DNA from 3 places in the Streptomyces sp. NPDC014891 genome. Region 3 is predicted to be linked to each of the others. Evidence: riboswitches for the same ligand, from Rfam matches in the RefSeq annotation. Region 3 holds a riboswitch; each other region holds the start of a gene.
The links. A riboswitch is a leader RNA that binds a small molecule or an ion and turns the genes downstream of it on or off. The one in region 3 is predicted to bind thiamine pyrophosphate.
Positions count from the first base shown of each region.

Region 1: another riboswitch for thiamine pyrophosphate. It lies ahead of thiC (phosphomethylpyrimidine synthase ThiC); the one in region 3 lies ahead of ACF09E_RS15610 (thiamine ABC transporter substrate binding subunit).
Region 2: another riboswitch for thiamine pyrophosphate. It lies ahead of thiO (glycine oxidase ThiO); the one in region 3 lies ahead of ACF09E_RS15610 (thiamine ABC transporter substrate binding subunit).

Region 1 covers NZ_JBIBWF010000011.1:71,765-75,034, reverse strand. The annotation lists gene ACF09E_RS28675 (hypothetical protein) at 1-24, shown strand, start outside; gene thiC (phosphomethylpyrimidine synthase ThiC) at 87-1,880, opposite strand; TPP riboswitch at 1,874-2,020, opposite strand; gene ACF09E_RS28665 (YibE/F family protein) at 2,092-3,270, shown strand, end outside.
Region 2 covers NZ_JBIBWF010000009.1:69,254-72,523, forward strand. The annotation lists gene thiS (sulfur carrier protein ThiS) at 1-24, opposite strand, end outside; gene thiO (glycine oxidase ThiO) at 21-1,367, opposite strand; TPP riboswitch at 1,365-1,478, opposite strand; gene ACF09E_RS24940 (NAD(P)/FAD-dependent oxidoreductase) at 1,612-2,796, shown strand; gene ACF09E_RS24945 (Rv2175c family DNA-binding protein) at 2,894-3,259, shown strand.
Region 3 covers NZ_JBIBWF010000005.1:63,142-66,411, reverse strand. The annotation lists gene rlmN (23S rRNA (adenine(2503)-C(2))-methyltransferase RlmN) at 1-1,037, shown strand, start outside; TPP riboswitch at 1,067-1,177, shown strand; gene ACF09E_RS15610 (thiamine ABC transporter substrate binding subunit) at 1,275-2,369, shown strand; gene ACF09E_RS15605 (ABC transporter permease) at 2,408-3,270, shown strand, end outside.

The DNA of each region.
Region 1 (3,270 bases), on a different contig from region 3:
CCCACCGGCTCCCCCGGCCCCTGACGCACCACCGGCCCGCGACTCCCCCGGGGTCGCGGGCCGGTGTGGTCGCCGGGCGGCGGGGGTCAGTCCGCCAGCGGGAGGTACACGCGGTTGCCCGTCGCCGCGAACTCGGCCGACTTCGCGGCCATTCCGGCCTCGATCTCGTCCGCCTTCAGGTCGCCGCCGTGCTCCCGGCGGATGTCCTGCGAGATCTTCATCGAGCAGAACTTGGGTCCGCACATCGAGCAGAAGTGCGCGGTCTTCGCGGGCTCCGCGGGCAGCGTCTCGTCGTGGAACTCGCGCGCGGTGTCCGGGTCAAGCGCCAGGTTGAACTGGTCCTCCCAGCGGAACTCGAAGCGCGCGTCCGACAGCGCGTCGTCCCACTCCTGCGCGCCCGGGTGGCCCTTGGCCAGGTCCGCCGCGTGGGCCGCGATCTTGTACGTGATGACGCCGGTCTTCACGTCGTCGCGGTTCGGCAGGCCCAGGTGCTCCTTGGGCGTGACGTAGCAGAGCATCGCCGTACCCCACCAGGCGATCATGGCCGCGCCGATGCCGGAGGTGATGTGGTCGTACGCGGGCGCGACGTCCGTGGTCAGCGGGCCGAGCGTGTAGAACGGCGCCTCCTCGCAGATCTCCTGCTGGAGGTCGATGTTCTCCTTGATCTTGTGCATCGGGACGTGCCCGGGGCCCTCGATCATCGTCTGCACGTTGTGCCGCTTGGCGATCGTGTTCAGCTCGCCGAGCGTGCGCAGCTCGGCGAACTGCGCCTCGTCGTTGGCGTCCGCGATCGACCCCGGGCGGAGCCCGTCGCCGAGCGAGTAGGTGACGTCGTACGTCGCGAGGATCTCGCAGAGCTCCTCGAAGTGCGTGTAGAGGAAGTTCTCCTTGTGGTGCGCGAGGCACCAGGCGGCCATGATCGAACCGCCGCGCGAGACGATGCCGGTCTTGCGGCGCGCGGTGAGCGGCACGTACGGCAGGAGCACGCCGGCGTGCACCGTCATGTAGTCCACGCCCTGCTCGGCCTGCTCGATGACCGTGTCCTTGTAGATCTCCCAGCTCAGGTCCTCGGCGCGGCCGTCGACCTTCTCCAGTGCCTGGTAGAGCGGCACGGTGCCGATGGGCACGGGGGAGTTGCGCAGGACCCACTCGCGGGTCGTGTGGATGTTGCGGCCGGTGGACAGGTCCATCACCGTGTCGGCGCCCCACTTGGTGGCCCAGGTCATCTTCTCCACCTCCTCCTCGATGGAGGAGGTGACGGCGGAGTTGCCGATGTTGGCGTTGACCTTCACCAGGAACCGCTTGCCGATGATCATCGGCTCGATCTCCGGGTGGTTGACGTTCGCCGGGAGCACCGCGCGGCCCGCGGCGATCTCCTCGCGCACGACCTCGGGGGAGACGTTCTCCCTGATCGCCACGTACTCCATCTCCGGGGTGATCTCCCCCCGGCGGGCGTACGCGAGCTGGGTCACGGCCCGGCCCTCGCGACCGCGGCGCGGCAGGCGCGGGCGGCCGGGGAAGACCGCGTCGAGGTTCTTGAGTCCCCCGCCGCGCGGCGAGGTGTGCTTGATGCCGTCGTCCTCGGGACGGGCCGGCCGGCCCGCGTACTCCTCGGTGTCGCCGCGCGTGATGATCCAGTTCTCGCGCAGCGGCGGAAGGCCCCGGCGTACGTCGGTGTCGACGCCCGGGTCGGTGTACGGGCCGGACGTGTCGTACAGCGTGACGTCCTTGCCGTTGGTGAGGTGCACCTGGCGGACCGGCACCCTGAGGTCGGGGCGCGAGCCCTGGACGTATCCCTTGTGCCAGCCCGGCGTGCGAGCGCCGTCGGCAGAGGTGTCGTTCTGCTCGGAGGCAGGCGTGCGTGCATCCTGAATGGTCATGAGACCGATCTCCCTACGCCGGCATTACCCGGTAACAGGTTCGGCGGTCGGCGCAGCCTCCTCCCGTACGTACATCGGTACGCGCGTACGGTGATCAGCGCCCTCTCAGCCCGGTGCTCCGAGCTCCCGCGTGTGCAAAGGTGCCACCACGCTAGCGTCATCCCTGGCGTGCTGAACAGTGGGCCCCTGCCGTTCTTGCGATGATCGGTCGGTGACTTCCCCCCGACAGACCCCCGAGCCGCACGGCCACGACCACGACCGCGGGCCCCACGAGCATGCCGCGCCGCATGCCTCGCACGGGCACGGTCCGGCACACGGATCCCATGGGCACAGCCACAGCCACGGGCCCGCGACCCCGGTGTCCCGGCATCTGCGCAGGGTCATCGCCGCGATCCTCATCCCCTTCGCCACGGCGGTCGTGGTCGGGCTGGTGGTGCTGTGGCCCGGTGGCACGCCCCCGCACGAGCGCACCGGCGTCGGCTTCGACCGGCAGACCGAGCAGGGCAGGGTCGTCTCGGTCCAGCAGGTCGACTGCGCCTCCGTGAACGCGGGTCAGGTGCCGCCCACCGGTGACACCTCGACGCCGGAGGGGCGCGAGGCGGTCAGGTCGCAGGAGGGGACGTGCGGGAAGGCGACGATCGAGGTCACCAGCGGTCCGGAGAAGGGGCGCACGTTCACCGAGATCGTGCAGCCCGACGCCCCGCGCCAACTGCACGAGGGCCAGGGCGTGGTGGTTGCCTACGCCCCCGACGCGCCGCGTGACCTGCAGTATTCGGTGACCGACGTGAACCGCAAGTTCCCGCTGGCGGTGCTGGCCGGGATCTTCGCGGTCGCCGTCGTGCTGGTCGGCCGGATGAAAGGCGTGATGGCCCTCGTCGCGCTGGTCGTGAGCTTCCTCATCCTGACGTTCTTCATCCTGCCGGCGGTCCTCGACGGGTCGAACCCACTGGTCGTGGCGGTGGTCGGATCGAGTGCGATCATGCTGATCGCCCTCTACATGTGCCATGGGCTCTCGGCCCGGACCTCGGTCGCGGTGCTGGGGACGCTGATCTCGCTCCTGCTGATCGGCCTGCTCGGCTCGGTGTTCATCGGCTGGGCCTCGCTGAGCGGCAACACCGACGACAACACCGGCCTGATCCACGGCCTGTACCCGGAGATCGACATGTCCGGCCTGCTCCTGGCCGGTGTGATCATCGGTTCGCTCGGTGTGCTCGATGACGTCACGGTCACCCAGACGTCGGCGGTCTGGGAGCTCAAGCAGGCCGATCCGGGCATGGGGCCGCGTGCCCTGTACCGGGCCGGCATCCGGATCGGCCGGGACCACATCGCCTCGGTCGTGAACACGCTGGTGCTCGCCTACGCGGGTGCCGCCCTCCCGCTGCTGCTGCTC
Region 2 (3,270 bases), on a different contig from region 3:
CTCTCCGTTCACGGACACGTTCATGCGGGCTGCTCCTGACGTACGGGGGCGGGCGCGGCGGAGAACCGGCGCGGGGTGAAGGGGCGGGCCTCGTCGGGGAGGGCGCCGGTGGTGAGCACCTCGGCCATGACGTCGCCGGTGACGGGGGTGAGCAGGACCCCGTTGCGGTAGTGGCCGGTGGCCAGGTGCAGCCCGGGCAGGGCGGTGGGGCCGAGCAGCGGGGCGTTGTCGGGGGACGCGGGGCGCAGGCCCGCCAGGGTCTCGGTCAGCGGCAGCTCCGTGAGCCCGGGGACCAGCTCGTGGGCGTCGCGCAGCAGCTCGTACACCCCGCCCGCCGTCACCGTGGTGTCCCAGCCGAGCTCCTCGCTGGTGGCGCCGACGACGAGTTCGCCGTTCTCGCGGGGCACCAGGTAGACGTGGCTGCCCCGGACGACGGCCCGGACCGTCCGGGAGAGGAAGGGGGCGTACGGCGCGGGCACCCGCAGCCGCAGCACCTGGCCCTTCACCGGGCGCACCGGCGGCAGCACCTCGTCGGGCACGCCCGCGAGGCGGCCGCTCAGGCTGCCGGCGGCGAGCACGACCTGCTCGGCCGTCAGCTCCCGGCCCCCGGCGAGCACGACACCGTGCGCCCGGTCCCGCCGCACCGTCAGGCGCTCGGCGAGGGCGCGGTGGAAGACCACTCCGGCCCGTTCGCAGGCGACGAGGAGCGCGGCGGCGAGCCGGCGCGGATCGACCTGGTGGTCGCCGTCCACCCGGAGCCCGCCGCGCACCCCGGGGGCCAGCATCGGTTCCAGCCGGCGGCACTCGCGGCCGCTGAGCCACTCCGAGGCGAGTCCGCAGCGGCTCTGCAGGGCGTGCAGTTCGCGCAGATGGGCCCGGTCGTCGGCGTCGAGGGCGACGGCGAGCGTGCCGCAGGCGCGGTGGCCGACGTCGTGGCCGGTGGCCTCCTCCAGTTCGGCGACGAACGCGGGGTAGCGGGCGGCGGAGGCGAGGTTGAGCCCGAGGAGGGTCTCCTCGCCGTAGTGCAGTTCGGTGACGGCGGCGAGCATCCCGGCCGCCACGTGGGCGGCGCCGCCGCCGGGGGCCGGGTCGACCACGGCGGTGCGCAGGCCGCGCAGGGCGGCCCGCCAGGCCGTGACCAGGCCGATGATCCCGCCCCCGACCACGAGGACGTCGCTCCCGCGGACGTCGGACGGCCCGGCGGCGGGCGGTCCAGCGTCGGACGGCCCGGCGTCGGACGTTCCGGCGGCGGGCCGCGCGGCAGGCGGTCCTGCGGCGTCCGGCGTCCCGGCTCCCGGCGCGTGGTCCGCGGCCGCGCGGACCTCTGGCGCGTGCTCCTCTGGCGTGTGGACTTCGGAAGAACGCATGGGCGTCCAGCCCCTCCCTTCGCCGGCATGACCCGGATCAGGTTCGTACGGTCGGAGGCCGTCCCAGCCTCCCTCTCAGCCCGGTGCGTCCGGGCTCCCGCGAGTGCTTTACGCCCGACACACTAGCTTCCGCTCCGGGCCGGGCGCAGACCCCTCCCTTCCTGACGGTCCGTCAGATGCGTAAGGTGGTCGGGTGAGCGAGCAGAAGCAGGCACAGCAGCACGTCGTGATCGTCGGCGCCGGCATGGCGGGCGTCCAGACCGCCGTCGCCCTGCGGGAACGGGGCTTCACCGGCCCCGTGACCCTCATCGGGGCCGAGCCCCACCAGCCCTACGACCGGCCCCCGCTCTCCAAGGCCGTCCTCCTCGGCAAGGCCGAGGACTCCGCCTTCGACGTGGACTTCGACGAGCTCGGCATCGAGCTCCGCCTCGGCCTCGACGTCACCGGGCTGCGCGCCGCCGACCACGAGATCGACACCGAGGCCGGACCCGTCGCGTACGACGCCCTCGTCCTCGCCACCGGAGCCCAGCCGGTCACCCTGCCCGGCACCGACGGCGTCCCCGGCGTCCATCTGCTGCGCACCCTCGACGACGCCGTCCGGCTCGGACCCGTCCTGGAGCGCCGCCACGACGTCGTGGTCGTCGGCGCCGGATGGATCGGCGCCGAGTTCGCCACGGCCGCGCGCGCCGCCGGCTGCGCCGTCACCGTCGTCGAGGCCGCCGACCGCCCCCTCGCCGGAGCGCTGCCCGCCGAGGTCACCGCCCCCATGGCCGAGTGGTACGGCGAGAACGGCGCCGAACTCCTCACCGACGCCCGCGTCCACACGGTCGAACCCGGCGCACCCGGACGGGTCGTCCTCGCCGACGGCCGCGAGCTGCCCGCCGACGCGGTCGTCGTCGGCATCGGGGCCCGCCCCGCCACCGGATGGCTCACCGGCTCCGGGATCGCCCTCGACCCCGACGGCGCCGTCACCGCCGACGAGCGGCTGCGCACCAGCCTGCCCGACGTGTACGCGGTCGGGGACTGCGCCTCCTTCCCCTCCGCCCGCTACGGGCGGCGCCTCCTCGTCCACCACTGGGACAACGCCCTGCAGGGTCCCCGCTCCGTCGCCGCGACGATCGCCGGGGCGGACGCCGGCGAGGATCCCGGCCCCTACGACCCCGTCCCGTACTTCTGGTCCGAGCAGTTCGGCCGCTTCGTCCAGTTCGCCGGCCACCACGCCGACGCGGACGAGCTGCTCTGGCGCGGCGACCCGGCCGAGCCGGCCTGGTCCGTGCTGTGGCTCCGGGCCGGGGTCCCGGTGGCCCTGCTCGCCGTGGGCCGCCCCCGCGACCTGGCCCAGGGACGGAAGCTGATCGAGGCCGGGACCGCCGTGGACCCCGCCCGGGCCGCGGACCCCGCCGTCCCCCTCAAGGCGGCGGTCGCGTAGGGGGCGTCCCGCCGATCGGGCCCCGCCGTCCCCCTCGAGGCGGCGGTCGCGCGGGGCCCGACTACCGGCTGTCAGTCCGGGATGGCAGGCTTGTCCTGTGACCGAGATTGACGTGAAGATCGATGCGCTCGTCCCCGCCTGGCTCTATGTGCCCGACATCGCGGAGATGCTCGATGTCGAGGTGACGCGCGTGCGGCAGCTGATCAAGGAAGGCCAGCTCATCGCCGTGCGCCGTGGAGAGAACAACGCCCTGCAGGTGCCCGCCGCCTTCATCCAGGGCGACAGGATCGTCAAGGGCCTCGTCGGGCTCCTGACCGTGCTGCGGGACGACGGTTTCACCGACGAGGAGATGCTGGAGTGGCTCTTCACTCCCGACGAGAGCCTTCCGGGCACGCCCGCGCAGGCGCTCAACGAGAACCGCGGCACGGAGGTGAAGCGCCGCGCTCAGGCGCTCGCCATCTGACGCCGCACCGC
Region 3 (3,270 bases):
ACCTCACGCCCGCCGAGCGGAAGGAGGCCGTCGCCGCGATCGGTGAGAAGCCGTTCCGCGCCAAGCAGCTGTCCACCCACTACTTCGCGCGGTACGCGCACGATCCCGCCGAGTGGACCGACATCCCGGCCGCCTCGCGGGAGAAGCTGGCCGGGGAGCTGCTGCCCGATCTGATGTCCGTCGTCCGGCACATCTCGTGCGACGACGACACCACCCGCAAGACCCTGTGGCGGCTGCACGACGGCACGCTCGTCGAGTCGGTGCTCATGCGCTACCCGGACCGGGTGACCATGTGCATCTCCTCGCAGGCCGGCTGCGGGATGAACTGCCCGTTCTGCGCGACGGGGCAGGCCGGGCTCGACCGGAACCTGTCGACCGCCGAGATCGTGCACCAGATCGTGGACGGCATGCGGTCGCTGCGCGACGGGGAGGTGCCCGGGGGACCGGCGCGGCTCTCCAACATCGTGTTCATGGGCATGGGGGAGCCGCTCGCGAACTACAAGCGGGTCGTCGGAGCCATCCGGCGCCTCACCGACCCCGAGCCGGACGGCCTCGGGCTCTCGCAGCGCGGGATCACCGTGTCCACGGTGGGTCTGGTGCCCGCGATGCTGCGCTTCGCCGACGAGGGCTTCAAGTGCCGTCTCGCCGTCTCGCTGCACGCCCCGGACGACGAGCTCCGGGACACCCTGGTGCCCGTTAACACGCGCTGGAAGGTCCGCGAGGTCCTCGACGCGGCCTGGGAGTACGCGGAGAAGTCCGGCCGCCGGATCTCCATCGAGTACGCGCTCATCCGGGACATCAACGACCAGGCGTGGCGCGGCGACCTGCTGGGCCGACTGCTCAAGGGGCGCCGGGTCCACGTGAACCTGATCCCGCTGAACCCGACGCCGGGTTCGAAGTGGACGGCCTCGCGTCCGGAGGACGAGAAGGCCTTCGTCGAGGCCATCGCCCGCCACGGCGTGCCGGTGACCGTGCGGGACACCCGGGGCCAGGAGATCGACGGTGCCTGTGGACAGCTGGCGGCCGCCGAACGCTGACCTTGTACTCTGAGGTCGAACACATCTCCATATTCCGACAGGGGAGCGCCACAGCGCTGAGAGTGCGGTCACCGTAGGACCGCAGACCCTCTGAACCTTGCCCAGGTCATTCTGGGTAGGAAGTTCGGTCGTTAACTCAAGCTGTTGCGCCCTGCCCGCGTCCGGTCCGCCGGTCGTGGGCAGGGCCGCGTCTCTTCCTGGTCACACCCAGGAGGAATCTCAGTGAGCACCATTCCGGTGAGCATCAAGAAGGCCGCCGCCGCCGCGCTCGTCGCGGCGCTCGGCGTCACCACCCTCGCCGCCTGCGGCGCGGACGACGCCGGCAAGGCGTCCGGCCCGTCCGGCGCGCCCGCGCCCAAGACCGTGACCCTCGTGAGCCACGACTCGTTCAACGCCTCCAAGGAGGTGCTGGCCGCGTTCACCCGGCAGACCGGCTTCACCGTCAAGGTGCTGAAGAGCGGCGACGCCGGCGAGGCCGTCAACAAGGAGATCCTGACCAAGGGCTCCCCGCAGGGCGACGTCTTCTTCGGCGTCGACAACACGCTGCTGTCCCGCGCCCTCGACAACGGGATCTTCGTGCCGTACGCCGCGAAGGGCCTCGACGGTGTCCCGGCCGCGTACCGGCTCGACAAGGAGCAGCGGGTCACCCCGATCGACTCCGGCGACATCTGCGTCAACTACGACAAGAAGTACTTCGCCGACAAGAAGCTGGCGCCGCCGGTGACCTTCGACGACCTGGCGAAGCCCGCGTACCGGGACCTGCTCGTCGTCGAGAACCCCGAGCGCTCCTCCCCGGGCCTCGGCTTCCTCCTCGGCACGGCCGCGAAGTACGGCGACGACGGCTGGCAGGACTACTGGAAGAAGCTCAAGGCCAACGGCGTCAAGACCGTCGACAGCTGGGAGCTCGCCTACAACCAGGAGTTCTCCGGCTCCGCCGGCGGCAAGCAGGCCAAGGGCGACCGGCCGCTCGTCGTCTCGTACGCCTCCAGCCCGCCGGTCGAGGTGCTCTACGCCGAGCCGCAGCCGAAGACCGCCCCCACCGGGGTGTCCACTGGGACCTGCTTCCGGCAGACCGAGTTCGCGGGCCTGCTGAACGGCGCGAAGAACCCCGAGGGCGGCAAGGCCCTGATCGACTTCCTGATCTCCAAGAAGTTCCAGGAGGACATGCCGCTCCAGATGTTCGTCAACCCGGTGGCGAAGGACGCGGCCCTGCCCGAGCTGTTCACGAAGCACGGCGTCGTGATCGACAAGCCGGAGACCATGGCGCCCGAGAAGATCGCCGAGAAGCGTGACCCGTGGATCCAGCAGTGGTCGTCACTCGTTCTGAAGTAGTCCCCGACCGCCGGGGAAGCGCGGCGCGGCTCGGCCTGATGGCCCTGCCCGTCGCCTTCTTCGCGCTCTTCTTCGCCTGGCCCGTCGTCTCGATCGTCGAGCGCGGGCTCCGGGTCGACGGGCTGTGGCGGTTCGGCCGGTTCGGCGAGACGCTGAGCCGGCCGGAGATCCTCGACGTCCTGTGGTTCACGCTCTGGCAGGCGCTCGCCTCCACCGGTCTCACCCTGCTGATCGCGCTGCCCGGCGCGTACGTCTTCGCGCGCTTCGAGTTCCGCGGGAAGGTGCTGCTGCGCGCCGTCGTCACCGTGCCCTTCGTGATGCCGACCGTCATGGTCGGTACGGCCTTCCTGGCGCTCGTCGGGCGCGGCGGCCTCCTCGACGAGCTGTGGGGCGTACGGCTCGACACCACGGTCTGGGCCATCCTGATCGCCCATGTGTTCTTCAACTACGCCGTGGTCGTACGGACCGTCGGCGGACTGTGGGCGCAGTTGGACCCGCGGCAGGAGGAGGCGGCCCGGGTGCTCGGCGCGTCCCGCTGGCGGGCGTGGCGGACGGTGACCCTGCCGGCGCTGGCCCCCTCGGTGGCCGCGGCGGCGCTCATGGTCTTCCTGTTCACGGCGAGCTCCTTCGCCGTCGTGGAGATCCTCGGCGGCTCCACGTACTCCACCCTGGAGACGGAGATCTACCGGCAGACCGTCGTCCGCTTCGACCTGACCACGGCGGCCGTCCTCACGATGCTGCAGTTCGCCGCCGTCGGCGCCGTCCTCGCCGTGCACGCCCGGGCCGTCCGCCGACGGGAGACGGCGCTGCGGATGGTGGCGCCCGAGCAGACGTCGCGCCGGCCGCGGGGCGTCGGCCAGTGGGCGCTGTTCGCGGGCGTGCTGCTGTCGATCGTCCTGCT